One region of the Bacillus sp. PK3-037 genome, then DNA from elsewhere that is predicted to be linked to it. Evidence: riboswitches for the same ligand, from Rfam matches in the RefSeq annotation. Region 1 holds a riboswitch; the other holds the start of a gene.
The links. A riboswitch is a leader RNA that binds a small molecule or an ion and turns the genes downstream of it on or off. The one in region 1 is predicted to bind cyclic di-AMP.

Region 1 (12,327 bases):
AAATCAGAAAAAAGCATCTCATTCATCTGTTAATACAGAATGGTATATACAAAAAGTCAAAGCGTCATTTGTATGAATTGTCGCTGATGGAGCTGGAAAGTGAATACAAAACATTGTCAGGAGGCGCCAGGGCATGCCAAAGCGTAAAATAAAAACCTACCAACAGCTGATCCAGGAAAACAAAGAGGCGATCATGGGCAATCCAAAGCTGATGAACGTCATTTACGACAGAATTGACCGCAAGCATCAGAAGAATCTTCAGGAACAAAACAATACATAAAAAAGAGCCGGCAAAGGCTCTTTTTTATTTAATGAAAGGCTTCTGCGGCCAGCTTTTGAATGACCGCGTCGTCCATCGGCGGGTTATGGAGACCGGCGCGCACATCCCGGTAATAGCGCTGAAGCGGATTGGTGCGTTCGAGGCTTTTGGCCCCTGCAATTCTCATCGCTTTGTCTACAACAGAAAGCGCGGCGTTTGTGACGATATGTTTTGCCGCACCGAGCTCACTCTTCAAGTAAGGGCGGCGCTCCGGATCGTCATACAATTCAGCCGCATGAAAAAGAAAGTGTCTGGCATTCAGCAGTTCAAGCTCCATTTCGCCTGTTCTTTGCTGAACGGCCGGGACATCCTTGATCGGCCCCTTCAAACTATTTGGAGAATACTCGGAGGCAAAGCGCACCGCATAGTCTCTAGCAGCTTGAGCCACGCCGAGATAAACCGCCGGAATATGGAGCAGCCAGCCATTTGGCTTTGCTCCCCGCGGCCCTTGAAGCAGCTCCACCAGTTTATTGTCCTCGAGCGTTACCTCGTTTAATGCAAGATCATGGCTGCCGGTAGCCCGCATCGCCATCATATCCCATGTTTCTTCAATTGATACACCAGGATCATTTTTATGAACCAACACGACACCAGTAGTTTGTTTTTCTTCAATCCATGCCGTCACTAAAAAATAATCAAGCGCTTGCGACATTGTCGTAAACGTTTTTCTTCCATTCACCACCCATTTGCCGTCCTTTTTGACAGCGGCAGTCCCGGGGCGTCCTCCCCTGGTCGGGCTTCCGGTTTGCGCTTCTGTCGCCGCCCTGTTGATGACGGCTCCGTTTTGGACTTCCTTGGCAATAAACGCAAACACATCTTTATCCCAGCTGTTTCCTTCTCCGAGCTCTCCCATCACGCTTAAATGCCAGCCGATGCTCAGAGCTGCAGGAGCATCTCCCCGTGCCAGCCGCTCTTGAAAAAGCAGCATGTCGTAAACAGACATTCCTGCTCCTCCATGGGATTTTGGCACGGTTATCGCCGTATATCCCGAATCACGCAGTTTTTGTATTTTTTCGGCAGGAAATCGTCCCTGTTCATCATCCTCAGCGGCTGTTTGCTGAAATTCATTCGCTAGCTGTCCTATTTTCTCTATCCATTGCCGCTGTTTTTCGTTCCGTACAAATAATGACATCCGGCAGCCCCCCATTTTTTCAATTCCGATAAATTTAATATGTATTATAGATTTCCAGCCATGATTCCGCAACTGTTAATAATTTGTCCACGATAGAAAAACACGCCATTCCCGAGGGAACAGCGTGTTTAAACCGGATTTGCATCCCGGTCTTGTTTCATACCGAGATAAATGAGCATATAAGTCAGGTAACCCATTGTCATGACCAATCCGCCGAAGAAAAAGCTTGAGAAAATCGGCTCTTCAAAGGCAGTAACTGCCGCAAGCACAATCCAGCTTGCATACAGGTAAATGATAAAATAACGGATACCCGTCTTCATTTTATATATCATGTACAGCCCCACGAGAGAAAACAATCCCAGCGCGAGCCTGAAATATACAAGATGTTCAAACTGAAACATGAATGACACAAATGAGAATCCAAGCAGCAATACAATCGGTAAAGCGGTAATAAAGTTCCTCAATTCGAGACACCTCCGTCAGTACCTTTAGTATAAACCAAAACATCGAATGATATTGATTTACGTGAGCTTTTTCACAAAAATGTCATTCCTTTCCTTTAGATTCGAACATCCCGTTTGCAGAAACTCCACCAGGCAACGGCAATGAAGAAAACAGCATGAATCACAATAATCCCTACAGAGAACAATGGCGTCATGCCTGAAAACAGAGCTGTTTGTCCGCTTTTGTACTGAGTGAAGTCCGTGTTTGCAAAAAGCAAAAAGCTTCCCCATTTGTTTTCAAACAGCTTCATGATTTGCACAAGTGAACTTGCTCCATATAAAACGACAAAAGAAACAACAACTGAAATGGCACTGTTGCGGAACAGTGATGAACAAAGCAAACCGAATAATCCCATCAGCACCGCTTCAAGCCAGTTTGTGCCGATTAGCTCCAATGTGTTGATGAACAATGTTTTTGATTCAGATGTCACGGACGTGCCAAAAAAGACAAGACCGAATAATAAAGCCAGAATGTAGTATGCCAGATAAAGATAGAAGCTGACCATTACAACTGTCATTAGTTTCGACCAAAAGACTTTTTGCCGCTTGACCGGGCGAATGAGCAAAAATTTGATTGTTTTTTTATCAAATTCATTAGAAATAATCGTCGCTGCAATGACAATGGTTAACGCCTGCAGCAAGATATTCAGGCTCGGTGTATAGGAAAAGTAGCCGATGAAATTTTCGTCAGTTCCGGCACTGATGACGATCCGTTTAATGATCAGCGCCATGAAAAATTGAAAAACGGCCATCAATATAAGGGAAACAAATGTGACTTTCCGATTAAAGAGTTTCATATGTTCATTCCATATTAATTTAGACAAGCTCTTCTCCCTCCTCTTGATGAGCGGTTGTCGCTTTTATAAATTCGTCTTCCAGTGACTGCGTATAAGGCATAATTGAAAATACGTTCAGTCCTTGTCCGACTAGTGAGCGGTTCAGCTCTGGTATATTTTCTTTCGCTATATCCACCACGATGGAGCCGTCTTTACGTTCAGCTGTGTATCCATTGCCCGTCAGCCAATCGAGCGCTTTTTGCGCCGGCTGCACTTCAATAACGGCTTTTTCCGTTTTCTGACCGGCTCCATTCAGGTTCACTTCTGCTTTGATCTCGCCTTTTTGTATGATGATCACACGGTCACACAGGTCTTCAACTTCACGCAATAAATGAGTGGCGAATAAAACCGCTGTTCCTTCCTCTTCGGCGAGCTCCTTAATATGGTCGCGAAAATCCTTCATACCGGCAGGATCAAGACCGTTTGTCGGCTCATCTAAAATGAGAAGCTTCGGCCGGTGAAGAATCGCCTGAGCAATGCCGAGACGCTGGCGCATGCCGAGTGAGTAGGTTTTCACCTTATCATCAATCGCTGACGTCAGCCCGACTCGTTCCACCACTTCGTCCAGTCTTTCATCATCTATTTTTTTGTGCATATTTGCAAAGTGTTTGAGGTTCTCCCAGCCTGACAGGTACGGGTAAAACTCAGGGTTTTCCACGATCGCGCCGACAGCTTCCATCGCTTGTTCGAACTCAGAGTCATGCTTGAATCCGTTGATGGCCACGCTTCCGCTGTTTTGTTTTAACAGTCCGACGATGATGCGGATGAGTGTCGTTTTTCCGGAACCGTTCGGACCGAGAAGACCGATAATCTCTCCCTGCCTGACGTCCATGCTGATCTGTTTTAAAATCTGTTTAGACCCTATTTTTTTATCAAGGCCTTCAATATGTAAAATCGGCTCAGCCATAAAGCCTTCCTCCTTTTTTCGACAAAAATAAACAGTGCCTAAAAATAGGCACTGTTTGTATTATAGCATTTGTTGCTTCCAAATGTTTGGTTAAACCGATAGAGTCGGTGCTTGCTCCGGCTGTTTGTTCTTTTCTGTTTCTGTAATGATGACGGCACAGGCCGCGTCTCCTGTTGTGTTGACCACTGTGCGAAGCATATCAAGCAAGCGGTCTATTCCGAGGATCAATCCGATCCCCTCAACAGGCAGGCCGACTGATTGAAGCACCATGGCGAGCATAATCAAACCGACTCCCGGAACACCCGCAGTTCCCACACTTGCTAATACAGCCGTCAATATCACCATCAGCAATTGCGTAAATGTAAGATCATGTCCGAATACCTGTGCAATGAAGATGGTGGCCACCCCTTGCATAATGGCTGTCCCGTCCATGTTAATCGTCGCCCCGAGCGGCTGAACAAAGCTGCTGATCGGCTCAGGCACTTTTAGTTTTTTCTGGGCTACATCCATTGATACCGGAAGCGTTGCATTGCTGCTTGAGGTACTGAACGCAACGACCATAACTTCTGAGAAATCTTTAAAGAACGTAATCGGATTTCTTTTTGCTAAAAGAGCCACTGTTGAACCGTATGTGACGATTGCATGTATGACAAGAGACAGCGTAACAACAATCATGTACAGCCCCATCGCTTTTATTGCACTGAATCCCTGGCTGCCGATAGCTGTCGCAATGAGACCAAACGTGCCGTATGGCGCAAACTTCATGACTAGGTTGACCAGATACATCATCAGTTCATTGCCCTGCTCCACGACTTTCAAAAGCATATCCGCTTTTTTGCCTAGCATCGTAATCCCGAGTCCGACAAAAATGGAAAACACGATAATCTGGAGCATATTTCCTTCGGTCATCGCTTGAACGGGATTGGCCGGAATCATGTTCAGAAGTGTGTCAGCAATACTCGGCGCTTCTTCTGCCTCGAATTTAGCGGATGAGACATCATAAGTGCCAAACTCACCCGGCTTAATGACAAGCGCCAATATAAGCCCGATCGTAATCGCCACCGCTGTCGTGATGAGAAAATAAGAAATGGCCTTCACACCGATTCTGCCAAGCTTTTTAGGATCTCCAAGCCCGGCAACTCCTAATGTAAGAGAGAAAAAAACAATCGGCACGACAAGCATTTTAATGAGGTTTAAAAAAATGGTGCCAAGAGGCCCGAATACAAACTTATTCAAATTTTCAAATAATTCAGGCGATGTTACGTTAAGAATAATCCCTGTGACGGCACCCAGAACCAATGCAATGATGATCTTTGTTGCCAGTTTCATCCGCATTCCTCCTTTTTTGAAAAAAAGCCCGCGAGAGACTCCCGCGGGCTTTGGCTGTATCATAAAACCACAGGATTCTCTCTTCACGCTGATGAGGTTAGCTGCCGGGTTCGGACGAAGAGATGTCCGTTTTTCAGATGAAAAATGAACCCCAAAAGATCGGGTCCCCCACTCCTTTTAAAAAGGATTAAGCGTGTGGCTTACTATTGTATGTTGTAGTTTTATTTATACAGAAAATATCCAATTTTGTAAACTATTTTTTGTTACTTTTTTCTCGGGGTCTTTTAGGCCCTTTCTCCTTGTTGGTCACATCAAGAATATCAAGGAGAAATACAAAGATCGGAATCCCGATAATTAAGCCCCAAATGCCGAGAAAGTGCTCAGAAAAAATCAGGACTGTAAATGTGAAAAAGATCGGCAGCTCTGTTTTCGCTGACATCAGCTTCGGATTGAGGAAATATGTCTCAATCGCATGGATGGCGAAAATGACAAGCACAATGTAGAGCACATACATTCCGCCGCCTGTGCTGTATGCAATAATGCTAAGCGGGATCAGGGAGATGACAACGCCAGCTACCGGGATCAATCCGAGAAAGAAAACCATGATGGACAGCCCCAACAGCTGAGGGAAGTGCATAATCCAGAGTGCAATAAAAGTCAGTATGCAGTTCACGAGCGCGATGATAAATTGTGCCTCAAGCACCTTGCCGAACGTTCTCGCGAATTTACCTCCGAAAAAAGCAATCTCATTATAAAAAACAGCAAGCTTGCTCGTTTTAAACTGCTCCATAAATTCAGACAGCCGTTTTTTCTCGAATAAGAAGAACATGCTGAGAATGAGCGCCATCACGATCTGCAAGCCAAATGTGCTGATATCGGCCAGATACGTATAAAGTACATTGAAACCCTCTTTGACATACGAACTGATATTAATATCTCCGAAAACACTTGTGATCTCATCAAAGAAAGGAATGCTGCTTGGATGATACGCAATATGTTTAATCTGCTTGATCAGCTGCTGAATCTGTGCGGCAACGACCGGATAAAACACAAACCCTCCGACTGTAAGCAGCACGGCCAGCAAAATGTAGAGAAACGTAATGACAACCCGCTGGCTCACGCGGAAGAACCGGCTTAAAAACTGCCGGACGACAAGCTCCAAACGATCCATAAGAAATGTGAAAATGAAGGTCAGCAATATTAAGTTGATCATGCTCTTAAATAGATATAACACACCAGTTAACACGACAAAGATGGAAAAACGCCTTACTCCCGGGTGCTGAAAAAATTTTACTAAAGCGGCCATTTATACACTCCTGTTAGGACAAACGTCCTTCATTCAATATAGTATCCATTTGTAAATTATATAACAAAAAAATGCTGAGGTCTCTGTCCTCACCTTAATTATTCTTAAACAATTAAAAAAACGGCCTCATGAATGGGCCGTTCCTTTTTTCAGACTGCTGTTTTCATTTTTTTCATGCCTTCTACAGCCTCCACGCTTTTTGCTTCATCGAATTCTTTTTCGCTTTTTGCAACGATGATTGTGGCGATTCCGTTTCCGATCAGGTTCACAATCGCTCTTCCTTCACTCATGAAACGGTCGACACCAAGCAGAAGCGCAAGACCCTCAAGCGGAATGACCTGAAGTGCTGACAGCGTTGACGCAAGAACGATAAATCCGCTTCCTGTCACACCGGCTGCCCCCTTCGAAGTCAGCATCAGAACGAGGATAATCGTAATTTGCTGGCCGATGCTGAGATCCACTCCAAACACTTGAGCCAGAAAGACAGTCGCCATTGATAAATAAATGGATGTTCCGTCAAGGTTAAACGAATAGCCGGTCGGAATAACAAGCCCGACGACTGATTTTGAACAGCCGTAGCGTTCCATTTTATCCATCATTCTCGGAAGAACCGATTCTGAAGAGCTTGTGCCGAGCACGATGAGAAGCTCATCTTTGATGAAGCGCAGGTAATTCCACAGGCTGAATCCGTATAGCTTGCAGATGATATTTAGAACAACAAACACGAACAGGAACATTGTGATATACACGGACAGCATTAAGCTGGCAAGCGGCTTGATGGAATCGAGTCCGAAGTGCCCGATCGTATACGCCATCGCTCCGAATGCGCCGATTGGAGCGGCACGCATAACGTAGCCGATAATTTTGAAAAAGACATGTGAAACTTTATCAAAGAAATCAATGACGCTTTTCCCTTTTTCACCTAACGCCGCTAGACCGACTCCGAAAAGAATGGAAAAGAATAAGACCTGCAAAATGTCCCCTTTTGCGAAGGCATCAACCATGTTGGACGGTACGATGTGTGTGACAAATTCAACCCAGTCAATCCCCTGGCCGCCATTTTGCGTGTATTGTGAGACATCTCCCTTTTCAAGCTTGCTGTAATCGAGGCCCGCACCCGGCTTCATAATATTGACGACAAATAAACCGATAATGAGTGCAAGAGTCGTAACAACCTCGAAATAAATAAATGCTCTTCCCCCTACTTTTCCAACCTTCTTCATATCGCCCATTTTTGCAATCCCGAGAACGATTGTGAAGAAAATAATTGGAGCGATCACCATTTTCACAGCGTTGATAAAGGTATCGCCAAGCGGTTTCATTTCTTTTCCGACATCCGGCCAAACCAATCCGACAATGACCCCGATGATGACCGCGGTTATGACTTGAACTGTTAAATTTTTAAACAGTTTCATATTCTTCCTCCCCCTGTCCTAGTCGCCTTTGTGTCTTTCTTACTAGAATGATAGCGTTTTCATTAGGGGTGGGGAAGTTTATGTTCATAACGGACATTTTGGTCTTTTTGGTCTCAGGTTTACACTTTAAATATATAGCGGTTGACGGGGCGTCCGACTCCTCCGTACTGAACATCAAGCTGAATCGTTCCGTTCTTTTCGAGATAATCAAGATAGCGTCTCGCTGTCACTCTGGCGATGCCGAGAGCCTTGGCAACCTCTTCAGCAGAAAGAGGCGACGTTTGCTGCTTCAAAAAAGCAATGAGCTCATTCATCGTAAAATGATTCAATCCCTTCGGCAGATCCTGTACGGCCTGCTGCGGGATATTGAGGATGGCATCAAGCTGATCCTGGGACAGCGTGTCGTTCTCCTCTATTTTTTGTTTATACCGCTTATATTTTTCAAGCGCCTGTCTCATGCGTTCGAGCTTAAACGGTTTTAAAATATAGTCAACTGCCCCATTTTGCAGCATAAGAGCAATTGTTTCCTTGTCTTTTGCAGCGGATACGACGATGACATCAACCTCAAGCTTTTGCTTTCTGATCTCCTGCAAGGTTTTGATCCCGTCTTTTTTCGGCATGTACACATCCAGAATCACGAGTTCGGGCTGATTTTCTTTGATCAGCTTGATGCCTTCGTCCCCGTTCCCCGCTTGTGCGCAGACGGTAAAGCCATTAACGGTTGTTATGAAATCCTTATTGACTTCCTGAACCATCGGATCGTCTTCAATGAGCAGAACCTTGATTTCCTTACGAGCCATGCTGCGCTTCCTCCCCCTTCATCGGAAAAACGATTGAAAAAGACGTTCCCTGTCCCTGGTGAGAATCAACCTCTATCGCACCCGACCCTTTGTCTGTTATTTGCTTGACTAAATAGAGTCCATAGCCTGTGCCGCCTGTTTTATTCACTGTAAATCCTTTTTCGTAAAGGTACGGCATATGTGTGTGTTGAATCCCGCATCCGTTGTCTTCTATTAATATCGCAAGGATATCCTCCGTTTGTTCAATGCTGATGTCAATTCGTTTGTCATCAGACTGAACGGTTTCAAACGAGCCGAAGGCATTTTCAATCAGGTTGCCGAGAAGCACAACGATATCATGCTGGTCGACATGCTCGGGAAATTGCTGCAGGCTGCTGTTTTCATCAATATGCACAGCAATGCCGAGCTCTTTTCCCCTTCTGATTTTACTTAACAAAAGCCCCGCCGCGGCGTCATTTTGAATGGAGCGATGCAGAAACTCAGTGACGTTTTCCTGCTCGGTTGAAGTCTGAAACGCCAGCTGCAGCGCTTTTTCAGATTTCCCGAGCTGGATCAGGCCTGCGATGGTATGGAGCTTGTTCATATGCTCATGATTTTGGACGCGGAGCGCTTCGACAAAGTTTTTGACACCCGTCAATTCCTCTGCCATCTTGGCCGCTTCCGTTCTGTCCTGAAAAATCGCTACGGCGCCGATGACTTTTTTCTTCATGACGATCGGAATCCTGCTGCTCATGATGACCTTTCCGCTCACACGAATTTCTTCATTATAAACCGCCTTGTTCCGTTCCACGATTTCAGGCAGGCGCGAATCCTTGAGTACATCCCAAATCACCTTTCCGACCAGATCGCCCTGCACCTCAAAAATCTGTTTGGCTTTTTCATTAAATATTGTGATGATATGCCGGTTGTCAATGGCGATCACGCCTTCGTTCATAGAGTGAAAGGTAGCGGTTCGCTCTTCATACATTCTGACAATCTCATGAGGCTCGAGCTGAAACATTTGTTTTTTGATATGGCGGGCAAGCAGGAACGAACCCGCCAGGCCGAACCCGAGTGTCAGCACGACGATGAAGGCGATATCCCTTCTTAAATGAAACAATATATCAGCCATCCCCGGCAGTGTTTTTCCGACGAGTACGACGCCGACCTGGTTCAAATCCTGATCCTTTACCGGATAAAAGGCCCGGACAGCCGTCCCGATCTCGCCCGCTGCTTCTGAGAAATAAATGTGCTCCGCAAACGCCGCTTCTTCATCTGCACCCTTTGACTTTTTTCCGATGTTTGTGGTGACAGGATGAGTATAGCGAATGTGATCCATGTCCATGACGACAATGTAGTCTGCTTCATTGATCATCCGGATCTCCTCAACCGCATGCCGGACGGCTTCTGTTTGTTCTTTTCGCGATAACGCCTCTTTCACCTCGGTCATCTCCGACACCGTCCGAGCCGTATTCATCAGCCGTTTTTTCAGCTCCCTTTCCTCTGTATGCTGAATATTGCCTATGAGCACAATGCCGCCGATCAAAAAGGAGAAAATGACGAGTATGTAGGAAAGGATCGTGATTTTCCAGCGGATTGAGAGCTTTTTTTTGTTCATCAGCTTCTCCTTTCAGGTCTTTACGAATCACATCTGCCCCATTATTCTTAACATAAGGGAGGGGGCTTTTCATGAAGAGTTTGCTTGCATGTCTCGGTCTGATGATCGCCGGAATTGCAACCGCTTTATTTATCGGATTCCATGACCGTTCAAACAGCGAAGAGATTGTATATGATGACGATCAGGAAGGCTTACAGGATCAAATCGTATTCAAATTCAGCCACGTTGTTGCTGAAAACACGCCAAAAGGGCTGGCCGCCAACAAATTCGCCGAGCTCGTAAACGAGAAATCAGGCGGGAAAATGAAAATTGAAGTGTTCCCGAATGGAAGCCTGTATTCGGACATTGAAGAAATCGAAGCATTGCAAAATGGCGACGTGCAATTTATCGCCCCCTCCACATCGAAGCTCGGTATGCTCTCTCCTGAATGGGGAGTTCTTGATCTTCCGTATGCATTTACAGACTATGACGCGGTTAAAAAAGGGCTGCACGGAACAATTGGAACACAGCTGTTTGATTCTTTAAAGAAAAACCAATTAAAGGGCCTGGCGTACTGGACAAACGGCTTTAAGCAAATCACCACGAATCAAGGCCCGGTCAAAACCCCGGATGATTTAAAGGGACAAGACCTGCGCATTATGCAAAGTAATGTAATAGAGGACCAGTTCAAGCTGCTTGGCGCAGCACCCCACCAGGAATCTTTCAATTCTACTTTTCAGCTGCTAGAAAACAATATAGTAGACGGCGAGGAAAATACAATCTCAAACATCTATTCTAAAAAATTTTATAATGTTCAAGACTATTTGACAATAAGCAGCCACGGTTACCTCGGCTACGCTGTGATGACTGATGAGCATTTCTGGAACGCGCAAACACCGGAAACAAGACGCATTCTGACTGAAGCGATGCAGGAAACAACGGAGTGGAATGAAACGTATGCCGAAGAAATGAACAAGGAGCAGCTGGAAGAAATCAAAAAACATTCTTCTATTAACATCTACGAGCTGTCGGATAAAGAGAAAAAAGAATGGATGAAGCGCCTTGATCCTGTTTACCGGCAGTACGAGCCAATCTTCGGCCGGAAGCTGATTCAGGAGCTTCTGGAGCTGCGCAAGGATTCGTAGCCCCCATCCCAATACGCTGCTTTTCGTTTATCTTTGTTCCCACCGGAAATATAGAAAGAGAGACACGAAAAAAGGAGATGGGAACATGTTTAAACATACGAAAATGCTGCAGCATCCTGCTAAGCCAGATCGTCCAGATCCATTATTCGCTAAAAAAATGCAAGAAATTTTAGGCGGGCAATTCGGAGAAATTTCTGTTGCCATGCAGTACTTATTTCAAGGCTGGAATACAAGAGGAAATGAAAAATACAAGGATTTGCTGATGGATACGGCAACTGAGGAACTCGGGCACGTTGAAATGATCGCTACGATGATCGCCAGACTTCTTGAGGATGCCCCGCTTGATGAACAGGAAAAAGCGGCTGATGATCCGGTCATCGGTTCCATCATGGGCGGCATGAACCCTCACCATGCCATTGTATCAGGACTAGGCGCCATGCCGGAAAGCAGTACAGGCGTACCATGGAGCGGAGGCTACATCGTAGCGAGCGGAAACCTGCTGGCAGACTTCCGCGCCAATCTGAATGCGGAGTCACAAGGCCGTCTGCAGGTTGCACGCCTATTTGAAATGACGGATGACAAAGGCGTGAAAGATATGCTTAGCTTCCTGCTGGCGCGTGACACGATGCACCAAAATCAATGGCTCGCCGCTATTAAAGAATTAGAAGCACAGGAAGGCCCAGTTGTGCCGGGGACATTCCCGAAAGCACTCGAAAAACAAGAATTCTCGCATCAGCTGATCAATTTCTCTGAAGGCGAAGAAAGCGCCGAGCAATCCTGGCTGAAGGAAAAAGCGCCGGATGGAGAAGCGTTTGAATATGTGAAAGAAGCTAAAGCTTTTGGAGAAAAACCGGAATTGAAGCCAGCTCCTCCTTTTGTTCATAATACGCTTCCTGGACGTGAGTAAGAGGCTATCATAAAAAAGATAGATCACTCCAGCTGTGATCTATCTTTTTTGTGCATTTTTTGCCACTCAAGCATCTCCAGACGATTGCCAAATGGATCTGAAATATAGAATCTGTCCGCTCCCGGAAGTTTATTGTCCTCAACTATTCCAAT
Region 2 (12,327 bases), 1.6 Mb from region 1:
TTCCGGACGGCTATAAGGATATTCCGAGTGACAGGCTGACGCCGCGCAAAAGATTAAAAGAATCATTGGATCGGATATTCCGCGAGGAAATCAGTGAAGATTACAATGTTGATTCGGTCGAGAGCAAGCTGTTCGGACTTGGATCAGAATCATATGTCGTCGGGTCTCATGAGTTTTATTTAGCCTATGCTTTAACGAACCATAAGTTATGCTTGCTCGATACGGGACATTTCCACCCGACAGAAACGGTATCAAACAAGATCTCGGCGATGCTGCTTTACACAGACAAACTTGCCTTGCACGTATCCCGGCCCGTTCGCTGGGACAGTGACCATGTCGTGATGTTAGACGATGAATTGAGAGAAATCGCCCTTGAGATCGTCCGTAATCAGGCATTAGAGAAAGTCGCCATCGGTCTGGATTTTTTCGATGCCAGCATTAACCGTGTCGCCGCTTGGACTATCGGAACGAGAAATATGATGAAAGCTTTAATGTACGCTTTGCTTCTTCCGAATGACCATTTAAAACAATTGCAGGATGAGGGGCGCTTTACAGAAAGGCTGGCGCTGATGGAGGAATTTAAAACTTATCCTTTCGGTGCCATCTGGGATTATTACTGTGAGCAAATGGGAGTGCCGGTAAAAGAGGCTTGGCTTGATGATATCAAAGAATATGAACAAAACGTGCTTTTCAAAAGGCAGGCATCCTCACCGATCGTTTAAAAAAATCCGCCCGTGTGCAACATGCCGCGGGCGGATTTTTTTTAGGCTTGATCAGCAGGGTACACAATACCCATCTGTTTTCTTGCTTCCTCCATGATGTTAGCAGTGATCAAGGAGCGTTCATATGTATTTTCTTCAGATTCCTGTTTCTTCTCTTTCACGAGTGAAACAAATTCAGCCGCTTCGTAATACATTGCCGGTTTAGGATCAGAGAGCGAAATGTTTTCCAGGCGGCCGTCACGATAGCGGATTTCCACTCGTTCAGGACGATGGATCGTATCCAATACTATTGTCCCGTCTTCTCCTTGGATTTCAGCAGGCGCGTAGGAAGTTGAGATTTTAGAATGCATCAGTACGGCCTCAAACCCGTCATATGAGAGAATGACGGTACCTTCTCCATCAACACCGGAAGATAAAGTGTATCCGTTCGCTTTCACGGCTTTCGGCTCTCCAAACAGCACAACGGCAGGGTAAATACAATAGATGCCGATATCCATCAATGAGCCGTTAGACAGCTCAGGCTGAAACGCGTTCAAAACAGTTCCGTTTCTAAACGCATCATACCTTGAAGAGTACTGACAGTAGCTTGCGATAAATCTGCGGATTGTGCCGATTTTGTGGAAGTGTTTTTTCAGCTCTTTAAAATTAGGCAGGAATGTGGTCTTCATTGCTTCCATGAGGACAACACCATTCGCTCTGGCGGCTGAAATCATCTCTTCTGTTTCTCTGGTATTTGAAGCAAGCGGTTTCTCGCATAGCACATGTTTGCCATGTTTCATAAAGAGGATCGCCTGCTCCTTGTGAAGAGCATTCGGGCTGGCGAGATATACAGCATCAAAGCTATCGCTTGCCGCCATTTCCTGAAGGTCGGAGAAGGTATGTGGAGCCCCATGCCGAGCGGCAAACTCAGCGGCGCGTTCAGGTGTTCTTGAATAAACGGCTGTGAGCCGGAAATCTTCAATTTCTGAAGCTGCTTCTAGAAAACGGTCTGTAATCCAGTTGGTTCCTACTATTGCAAATCGTATCACGCATATCGCTCCTTTTGTATGATATAGCTAAATTATAGCTTAAAAAGAAGAAAAGCACATGATAGATCAAATCACATTTTTTAGATAAGGAAGTTTTTCCAGCAATTAGCGGTTTTTATTTTTCATTATAGGTACGATAGTGTACAATTTACTTAAACTATGTATGACGGAGGAACGATAGTGGAGACGTTGCAAACATGGAGCGGCAGATTCAAGCGATTCTTCTTGGACAACAAGTTTGTTTTATTCCTGCTTGTTCTGCTGCTGATTGGTTTAAATATTCTTGTATTTACAAAAACATCATTTATTTTCACCCCGATCATTGTTCTGCTCAAAACGATATCGCTTCCGATTATTTTAACAGGCATTGTTTTTTATCTGTTAAACCCTGTCGTTGATTTCCTTGAGAGAAGAAGAATCAGAAGAATCTATTCCATTTTGCTGTTATATCTGTTGATTATCGGGCTGATCACGATCACAATCGTGTCGATTATCCCCTTTTTAAAAGAGCAAATTATGAGTTTGATTGACAACATCCCGAGATATGTTGATGTTGTTGAGAATCAAACAAAAGAACTGATCGGCAGTAACTTTGTCAATCAGGCGCAGCAAACGATGAACATTAATATATCTGATCTCGCGACAAAGGTGTCAGATCAGGCAGCGACGATTGTAAACAGCACCTTTACCGGCGTTGGGAATTTTATCGGCGCCTTAACTGAGATTATCATTTCGATCGTGACAGTTCCATTTATTCTTTTCTATCTGTTAAAGGACGGAAAGAAATTGCCGATCTACATACTGAAGTTTGTGCCGACACAATTAAAAGAGCAGACATACACAGTTTTAAGCGAAATGAATCATCGGCTAAGTTCTTATATCAGAGGACAGATCATTGTCAGCTTCTGCATTGGATTTTTGCTGTTTATCGGCTATTTGATCATCGGACTGGATTACGCTTCGCTACTTGCCGTTATTGCGGCTTGTACAAGCATTGTGCCGTATTTAGGTCCGACAATCGCCATTACGCCTGCGATCATTATCGCTATTGTGACATCGCCTCTGATGCTGCTCAAGCTTGTGATCGTCTGGACAATTGTTCAGCTTATTGAAGGGAAACTGATCTCCCCGCAAATTATGGGGAAAAACCTTCATATTCACCCAATCACCATTATTTTTCTGCTGTTAACCGCCGGTAAGCTGTTTGGTGTTATCGGAATTATTCTTGCGATTCCGGGCTATGCTGTTGCCAAAGTCATTACGACACATTTATTTGACTGGTTTAAAATGCAGTCGCATCTATACGATGAAGAAAAAAATGAAAATGCAAAGAGTCATAAAGCATAAATTTCATTTATAGTTATATAAGACGGGCTTTCCATTTATGGAAGGCTCCCGTTATGTAAAAAATAAATGTCTAATGGGGAGAATTAAAATCATGACTCTATGGGAATTGTTTGTAGCTGCTATTTTAGGAATCGTAGAAGGATTAACAGAGTACGCACCGGTTTCTTCGACAGGACATATGATTATAGTAGACGATATCTGGCTTAAATCAGGCAGTCTCATGTCTGAAGAAGCTGCCAACTCATTTAAAGTTGTCATTCAGCTTGGCTCTATTTTAGCGGTTGCGATCGTGTTTAAAGACAGGATTTTGAACTTGCTTGGCTTGAAAAAAAATATCACGAGTGACCAAGAGCATGGTCACAAATTAAGCATTGCTCAAATCGCAGTAGGGCTTGTGCCTGCCGCGGTTCTCGGCTTTTTGTTTGAGGATTATATTGATGAATATTTATTTTCAGTCCGCACCGTGGCCATTGGCTTAATTGCTGGGGCAGTTTTAATGCTTGCAGCCGATTGGATTAATAAACGGAAAGAAACGACAGACACCCTAGACCGTATTTCATATAAGCAGGCGATCGGCGTCGGTTTATTCCAATGTCTTGCCCTTTGGCCGGGTTTCTCACGGTCCGGTTCAACGATTTCCGGGGGCGTTATTCTCGGGTTGAATCACCGTGCGGCAGCTGATTTCACATTCATTATGGCAATGCCGATTATGATGGGAGCCAGCACCTTAAGCCTAGTGAAACACTGGGACAGCTTAAGCTCCGATTTAATGCCGTTTTTTATCGTCGGCTTTATCTGTGCCTTTGTTGTTGCACTGTTTGTGGTCCGTTTCTTCCTAAGACTGATTAACAAAATCAAACTTGTTCCGTTTGCAATCTACCGAATCATTCTCGGCGTGATTTTACTTTTGTTTATGATGTAAATCGAAAAATAAGGCTCCGGAAAGGGCCTTATTTTTTTCTGTCAATTAGAAAGGAACAGCTTGTTTTTCAAAAAAAAATCATCTATAATAAACCTGACGTTACACACGGGGCCATAGCTCAGCTGGGAGAGCGCTACGCTGGCAGCGTAGAGGTCAGGGGTTCGAGCCCCCTTGGCTCCATACCTGTAAACCCTTATTCTATAAGGGTTTTTTTGTTTTTAATGGAAAGGATTCATTCGCTGAACCCTTCTGTTGATCTGAAATCATATGTCTTCAGAAGCATTTCATAAACCAATGATAAAGTCAGATACTCCTTCGTTTGAAAAATGACAAATTTTAATCAAGTAAAGTAGTTCAGGCTGTAAATCATGAATTTTCCAATACACCACCTTGTTCTTCAAAGACCGTCATGTCTTCCATAGGGGGTGAGTAAACATGAAGAGACACCATTCGTTCGGAAGTCGGATTGGACATTTTGTGAATTAAACCTTTGGTTGAAATAAGACATTCTCCTTTGTGGACAAAATATGAATGGGAGAGTTCTGCATGATCGCCGGTTGAGCGATAAATAGAATTGAGAAGTTTTCCTTCTAACACCATTGCACAACCAATGGATTGACCATGATCGTGGACTGCTGTCTCCTTGTTTGGGGGAATGTTAATCACGATCATTTCTAATTCATTGTTTCTATAGATGGCATTTCGGCCGTAAGCGTACTGGTCTGGTTCCTTTATATATGGTTGACTCAATTTTGCCGCATTTGGAATTTGTTTTAAGGAAGTTGCCAAATCTTTAACCGATGGATTTTTCAAGCTGCTAAAGATTTCTTCGATACACTCATACAGTTCCATTCGTTTTTCCCTCCCGGATCATTTGAAATCGCCTGACATTGGTATTTCGCAAGATTAGTTCATGATATTTACCCATAGACAATTTAGAGGCGGCAATCGCCTAGTGAACACAAAAAATGTGCGGTCAACATGTTGTTCTTATCACCAACTTATACAGGTTGTTTAGTTGGAATTTTGATGAAAACAGTGAATTGAAAGGTGCCGTCATTACCCAAGCCAAGACCGATAGGATTCCTTTTAAAACGGCTTGCTTTGAATTGCTTGAGGGAGCAGGCAGGGACTTCATAAGTCACGATATCGGGGAAAAGCCGTTCAGGTTTTTGATTTGTGCTTGAAATTTGCGCCATTGACAAAACACAATCGGTTTGGAATAATGTTTGAGTATATGCTCATTTTTTCACATATTATCATAAAATAATATCATTTCCATGATGGGGAGAGAATCCGAATAAAAGCTAATGGCATGCAAAATCTATTAGCTTCTTTTGTTTTCAAAAAATGATGTGTTTCGTATGTATTCATATAGGAAGGAATGACAACATGAAGACAAAACACTATTGGGTGATTTCTTTGCTCGCTGTTTTAGCGGTCGGGCCGGGATTGATGTCTAACACGGCATTGTCGTCAGTTCAAGGCCTTGTTCAGAAGACGGTTGGAACAAGTGACTTCACATCAGTAAATCCAATATTGATCGGCAATATGACCTTCGCTTTATTCGTTCCGGCAGGACCGCTTCTAAGGAAAAAATTCGGTGCCCGTCCGATCTATCTGGCTTCATTACCCGTTTTTATACTTGGCTCACTGCTCTTCGCATTTTCAAGCGATATTGCCTGGATGGCGGCAGGACGCTTTTTACAGGGAGCAGCTACAGGTGTTATGCTGATGATTATGATTCCGATGCTTGTTCTGTCATTTCCGATTGACCGGCGGAATTACGCACTACTGGTGCTTATCGGCGGGTTCTATGGCTCTGTTATGATCGGTTCGATTTTAGGAACAATCGCGTTGAGCTACGGCCACTGGAGATGGCTGTTTTTTACTTTTGGCACACTGTCTTTGATCGGCGTCGCGTTGAGTTATTTCTTTCTCTATGATGAGCATCATGGGGGATCAGAAAAGGAACAGTCATCACTCGACAGAGCAGGGATCATTTTATCTGTATGCGTGGCCGCAGCCTCAGCGTTTACATTCATTTTTCTGCAAAAATGGGGCTTTTCATCAGGTTATGTACGGGTTGGTTTTGGGGTTGCTTTATGTTTGCTCCTCATTCTGTTATTTGTAGAATATAAGGTGAAAAACCCTTTCATCTCTATTAAACAGATGCTGCTGCCTAAACCTGTGCTCGGTTTATTTATCATAGCGGCAGGAACGATTACGGTAGCTGTCAGTCTGGCAGCTTTTCAAGGCTTGCTTCGTCAAATGTATGATATATCCCGAGATCATCTCATTCTTTTAAACATGACTCTATTGATCGGAGTGGCCATCGCAGCTATTGCGAGTGCCCTGTTATATGATAAAGTCGGACCAGGGGTGCTGGGGATTATAGGTTCTCTCATTCTCGTTTTTGTGAATTGTCAATGGCTTCATATGCAGTATCAATCGTCTCTCTATGTGTTTGCGGCGCTGTTCATCATGCTGGCAGCAGGAACCGGCCTGACGGTCGCAGCAGGACTAATGGGAGCCGCTATGGGCGGCCCGCTTCCTGATCTGGTCAAAAGAATGACAGCTGTTCAGTTTTTAAGATTGTTTGTCTATATGGGTGTGCCTATCCTGATCGGCTATTTCACGAAAAAGGATGCTGCCAGACAAAACGGATCGATGCAGGATTCTATGATGACTGCCTATCATGATCTGTTTTTGATTTCTTTTATCCTGAGCGTGCTGCTCGTTTGTTTATCGTTTTGTATGAACGCCACCGGAATGGGGCACAAGCTGGCTCATAAGCCTCATGAGAAAGGAAAACCCGCTCCGGAAAAACCGGCTGTTACCGCACATGGACTGACAAAGGCTGCCGTAAAATCTCATAAAGTCATACATGATCAAGAATATCGTGATGCGCTCAGGCATTTTAAACAGCACAGTTTTACAAAAATAGATACATGATCACTGCCTTTCCCTTGATGGGAGAGGTTTTTTGTTTGTTCTCTCTCAAACTTTATCCCTAAAGAATTGAAAAATATTAGAAGTACAAGTAAAATTCTTAAAGGTAGATTCTTTTACACTCGTAATCTTTTAAATCGAAGGAAGGTTTTCATGGCCCGTAAAAAACTGAAAAAACGTAGACTCTTCATCTCTCTATTTTTCGTTGTATCGATTCCGCTAGCCTTGTTTGTTTTAGCGACAACTCTTTCAAAGCCAATTGAAACATCCAAAGAACCTGAAGAAATTGATGAACAGCAAGTATTTATTGACAGCCTTTCCGGACATGCTCAAATTTTATATGAAAAATATCATGTCCTCCCCAGCATAACGATAGCTCAGGCCATACTCGAATCCGACTGGGGAAACAGCGAGCTTGCCTCTAAAGCCAACAACCTGTTTGGCGTAAAAGGAAATTATAAAGGACATCACGTCACCATGGATACAGATGAAGTTGAAAAAGGGGAAAGAAAAACGATTCGCGCGAAATTCCGCAAATACAGCACGTTTTTTGAATCAATGGATGATCACGCCAAATTATTTGTCCAAGGCACATCGTGGAATAAAAAGAAGTATAAGCCGGTGCTTGAAGCTGAGGATTATAAAGAAGCAGCAGGCGCTCTTCAAACATCAGGCTATGCCACAGACCCGGACTATGCTGACAAAATCAGCGCCATTGTGGAAAAGTACGATCTAGATGAATACGATGAGGTGAATCCATCGCTGAAATCTGTGGATTTAAAAGGCTCCATCAAAGACAGCGCCGTTCAAGATGTATGGTCTAAGCCTTCTACTGATGATCAATCCATTAAGCTGACCTCTGCGCAATCTTATGTTGGCAAGGATATAAAGGTTGTATCTAAAAAACAGAAAGGCCAGTCCGTATGGTACCAATTCCAAGTCAATAATAAACTCGTCGGCTGGATTGATGACTCAGCTGTTGAAATAAAGGAAGCAACCTGAGCCGTTTTTCCTGGTATTTTTATTTTTTGTTCCATTCCGGGGAATTTGAGGTATAATATTCCACGTGAGTTATCACTTAATAACTATGCTTCAGGAGGGAACAAAGGTGCAGAAATATAGACGGAGAAACACGGTTGCTTTTACTGTATTAGCTTATTTCACTTTTTTTGCGGGAGTATTTTTGTTTTGTATCGGACTCTATAACGCTGATAATCTCGAACTCAATGAAAAAGGCTACTACATTGCAGTGATGATCCTTGTAGCGGTCGGCGCGATCCTTACACAAAAAGTGACGCGTGATAACGCAGAAGATAATGATATCATCGCGGAGCAGGAAAAAAGACAAAGTCAATCTCATATTGAATCATAAAAAATCCGGCATGTAATATGCCGGATTTTTTTACATCACCCAGTAAACACCTCGCCGTCAGGGTAACGAATATTTGATTTTTCTGTTTTTGCAAATGAAAAAACAAACGTTAACGGACCGATTCTTCCGATGAACATAATCGCGATAATGATACATTTCCCCGCTGTTGTCAGCTCGGGAGTCAGCCCCATTGTCAGTCCGACCGTTCCAAAAGCGGAAAAAGTTTCAAAAACAACCTGTATAAACGGCGCTTGTTCTGTAATGGTCAAGGCGAAAATCCCTATAAAGACGATGAACAAACTGATAACACTGACTGCTAAGGCCTTAATAATGATCGGATATTTTATGGTCCGGCGGAAAATAACAGTTTCTTTATGCCCTCTTAAATAAGCGATGACAGACATCAAAATCACAAGAAAAGTAGTCAGCTTAATACCGCTCGCCGTTGAAGCGCTGCCCGCTCCGATAAACATCAGCAGCAGGACAAATACAATGGTGCCTTCTCTCATGCTGCCAAAATCCACAGAGTTGAAGCCCGCGGTTCTCGGCGTCACTGCCTGAAAATACGAAGCCCACAGTTTGTCTGGCAAATGCAAGGAACCAAGCGTGCCGGGGTTGCTGTACTCTAAAATAAAGATAATCAGCGTGGCAGCAATATTCAAAAAGAACGTTCCCGCAAGCATCAGTTTCGTATGTAATGAAAAGGCTTTGAAACGCCGATTTTTCAGGATGTCAAAAAGCACCGTAAACCCGATGCCCCCTGTGATAAATAAGAAAGTAATGACAAGGTTGACTGCAGGATCACCAACGTAGCTCATTATATTATCCGGCCATAAAGAAAAACCGGCATTGTTAAAAGCCGATATTGCATGAAACACACTGGCAAACAATCCGGATGCCCAGCCATACTGTGGCACAAGCCGGATGGATAAGATCAGGGCGGCGATCAATTCGATACTGATTGAAAATAGAAACAGGACTTTGACAAGACCTATCACGCCGCCAATTGTCGGCTGGTTTAAGGCTTCCCGGACCAGCATTCGTTCTTTCAATCCGATTTTTTTTCCTAAAATCATGACGATCAGAACAGCAAATGTCATAAAGCCAAGCCCGCCGACTTGAATCAGACCCATGATGACAGTTTGCCCGAACACCGTAAATTCTGTCCCAGTGTCAACAACTGCAAGCCCGGTAACAGTTGTGGCAGAAGCCGCTGTAAAAAGGGCATCTATCCATGACAACGGCTTCGTAGCAGAAATCGGGAGCTTTAACAAAAGAGAGCCAATAATAATAGTAAGAAAAAAACCAATCGCAAGCACTTGCGGGGGAGAAAAACGAACCCACTTGATTACAGTTTCCTTATGAAGTCTCACCTTTGTCTACATCCCTTCGTTTTCAAAGCGTTTAATATCCTTTTTGTGACCCATCATCACCAGGCAGTCTTGTTCGTAAATCACCTCTTCCGGTGCAGGAGAAAGGCGAACATCTCCATTATGTTTAATTGCCAGGATGGTACATCCGTACTTCGCTCTAACATTCAGATCATGAATGGATTTGGAATTCAGTTTTCGAGTTGCCAGCAGCTCAACAATACTGTAATCATCAGATAAGTCGATATAATTCAAGACATTTTCATCAGAAAGACTTTGTGCGATTTTGACGCCCATATCCTTTTCCGGATGAATAATGCGGTCGGCGCCGATTTTTTCCAGCACCTTATGGTGATAATAATTTTGGGCTTTCACCCAAATATTTGGAATGTGAAGCTCTTTTAATAGCAAAGTGGTCAGTGTGCTCGCTTGAATATTCGCACCTATAGCCACGACGACATATTCAAAATTACGAATTCCCAGTGAAAGCAATTCGTTTTCTTCAGTGGCATTGGCAATGACCGCATGGGTTGCGTAGGAAGCGGAGGCATTGACCTTTTCTTCGTTAATATCAATAGCAAGAACCTCATGGCCCATTCTGTGCAGCTCTTTGCAAATGCTTCCGCCGAATCGTCCAAGCCCGATTACTGCAAATTGTTTGTTTTTTATTCTTCCCAATGTTCAAGACTCCCTTAATAAAATTAGCGTTTTGAAGTAAAAAAGACCATTACAAAGAATGGTCAAAATAGACCTCCTCTCTGTATACGCCTACGAGGTTAGCTGTCGGATTAGGGATTCAGAGTACCCCTTCTTACTAAGTAAGATTCACCCCAAGACCGTTTTGTGAAACAGCCAATCATTGGTTTCCCCGTTCGTGTTTGATTAAGCGGTAAAAGAGACAATATGAAATTGAACACTCAAGAATTTACTCCTGTTTCTAGTGTTTGTCAATTTAAATTTAATACAAGTGAAAAGGTAACTGGAAATAGAGGGAAAAGGGAGAGGAAAAGGAGTCAAAATACGTAAAAAAGACCGGCGTTAAGCCGGCCCTCTGTGATTATTTACAGTCGCATGGCTGAGTCGGAGGTGTGCTGCGCTTAGCCACTTCGATGCTGGCTTCCGCGTAAAATTTATTTCCGATGCTCAGTGATTTGTTCTCTGCACGGAAAGTATATGTACCAGCGGCAGGAAGCGTTTTGTTATTCAGTTTTAACTTGAATTCACCAGCGCCTAATAAATCAAGTGCCAAAGGAACTCTTACTGTTTTCCCGTTATTGAGGATCTGTGTTGTACGCAAGGCATTTCCGTTCAATGTGTCTTTCGTGTTTGCAGTAAATCCGCTTGGCAATGTAAACTCCATAACGCCAAGGCTGAGAAGCGTATTTGGACGGTAAGTCAATTCGATATCTGAGAAAGACCATTCCGTTTTGCTGGCGCCAGTGATTGTTGCGAACAATGACGCTGTAGACTGTGTTCTCATAGTAGATTCAGTATGAGCTTTAGTTGATGTAGATTCAGCCGCGAAAGAAGCTGTTGGTGCAGAAATGAGTAACCCGAGACTTAATGCACTAATTGCCAAAGAAGATAATAATTTGCGTTTCATAATAAAAATTCCCCCTAATAAGTGATAAAGATTAAAGGCCTGCCTCTGCTTTCCACCTCCTCTTAAAGGCCAAATACAAATTTTACCTACATAAAATTATCATCAAATAAAATGGAAGTAAATGGGGTGTTTTTCCCGTATTTTTCAAATTTGCAGTAAATTTAGCGGAAAAACAAAAAAACGTCCGGTTTTCCAGACGTTTTTCGATTATTTGGTTTCAATTGGTATAAATTTAAAGATCTCTCCGCTCTGCACCGATTCAGCGAGACGTTTCAGCCAATCGTAGTAGGCTTTAGAACTTTCCAGCTGTTCGTATAAACGCTGCGCTTCATTCTTCATTTCCTCATTGAGTTCTTCCTTATGCAAGACCTCTTGTAAATCAGCCTGAGCCTCCTCAATTGCTGATACATTCACCTGAACTTCCCGTTCCCATTTTGGCGGAAAGAAATTTGTGAAAAATTTAAAGAAATCTTTTTCGGCTACAAATGTGTGCTTGCGGATGCCTCGGTGAAATGTCTTCTTCACGACATTTAAATCCTGAAGCTTTTTGACACCTGTGCTCATGCTGGGCTTGCTCATTTGCAGCTCCTCCCGCATTTCGTCAAGCGTCATCTCGTCCCGCATGTACATCGTTCCATATAATATCCCGACACTTCGGGTAATTCCGTAAAGATCCATTGTTTCAGCAATGGAGTCAATAACAAGATCCCGTGCCTGTTCTATAGCTGCAAATTCTGGATTTTCATCCATACTGACCCTCTTTTCCTTTAGAAAATTAAATTTGTTAAGTCATTTCTTTATGTTCTTTATCTTAACGAAACCTAGAGAAAAGTCAAAACGAAAAATCACAATTAGGGCTTTGACAGTTTAAAAACCATATGTTAGATTAAGGTTGTTAAAAACATTAAATTTTTATTTAACAAACTTTATTTTCGTCAAGGAGGACTTAGATGAGTCAAACACTATACATTGACGGTGAATGGATCAGTGCCGAAAAAGGGCAGGTCCGCA

Region 2: linked by a shared signal. The riboswitch ahead of M1D69_RS05620 (potassium channel family protein) and the one ahead of M1D69_RS18645 (dicarboxylate/amino acid:cation symporter) in region 1 are both predicted to bind cyclic di-AMP.

The regions. Positions count from the first base shown of each region.
Region 1 covers NZ_CP096408.1:3,602,392-3,614,718, forward strand. The annotation lists partial or broken gene M1D69_RS18615 (Fur-regulated basic protein FbpA) at 1-147, shown strand, start outside; gene fbpB (Fur-regulated basic protein FbpB) at 134-280, shown strand; gene M1D69_RS18625 (acyl-CoA dehydrogenase family protein) at 309-1,451, opposite strand; gene M1D69_RS18630 (hypothetical protein) at 1,580-1,915, opposite strand; gene M1D69_RS18635 (ABC transporter permease) at 2,011-2,751, opposite strand; gene M1D69_RS18640 (ABC transporter ATP-binding protein) at 2,771-3,697, opposite strand; gene M1D69_RS18645 (dicarboxylate/amino acid:cation symporter) at 3,788-5,026, opposite strand; cyclic di-AMP (ydaO/yuaA leader) riboswitch at 5,099-5,230, opposite strand; gene M1D69_RS18650 (AI-2E family transporter) at 5,280-6,332, opposite strand; gene dctP (C4-dicarboxylate transporter DctP) at 6,482-7,747, opposite strand; gene M1D69_RS18660 (response regulator) at 7,867-8,547, opposite strand; gene dctS (two-component system sensor histidine kinase DctS) at 8,537-10,144, opposite strand; gene M1D69_RS18670 (TRAP transporter substrate-binding protein) at 10,216-11,268, shown strand; gene M1D69_RS18675 (manganese catalase family protein) at 11,354-12,175, shown strand; gene M1D69_RS18680 (VOC family protein) at 12,199-12,327, opposite strand, start outside.
Region 2 covers NZ_CP096408.1:1,090,680-1,103,006, forward strand. The annotation lists gene rhaA (L-rhamnose isomerase) at 1-722, shown strand, start outside; gene M1D69_RS05570 (Gfo/Idh/MocA family protein) at 764-1,750, opposite strand; gene M1D69_RS05575 (AI-2E family transporter) at 1,931-3,097, shown strand; gene M1D69_RS05580 (undecaprenyl-diphosphate phosphatase) at 3,189-4,019, shown strand; tRNA gene M1D69_RS05585 (tRNA-Ala) at 4,127-4,199, shown strand; gene M1D69_RS05590 (cysteine dioxygenase) at 4,386-4,871, opposite strand; gene M1D69_RS05595 (hypothetical protein) at 5,021-5,218, opposite strand; gene M1D69_RS05600 (MFS transporter) at 5,412-6,974, shown strand; gene M1D69_RS05605 (glucosaminidase domain-containing protein) at 7,125-7,973, shown strand; gene M1D69_RS05610 (YiaA/YiaB family inner membrane protein) at 8,080-8,343, shown strand; gene M1D69_RS05615 (TrkH family potassium uptake protein) at 8,379-9,716, opposite strand; gene M1D69_RS05620 (potassium channel family protein) at 9,723-10,391, opposite strand; cyclic di-AMP (ydaO/yuaA leader) riboswitch at 10,463-10,612, opposite strand; gene bslA (biofilm surface layer hydrophobin BslA) at 10,771-11,316, opposite strand; gene cudC (choline uptake/conversion transcriptional regulator CudC) at 11,524-12,066, opposite strand; gene betB (betaine-aldehyde dehydrogenase) at 12,267-12,327, shown strand, end outside.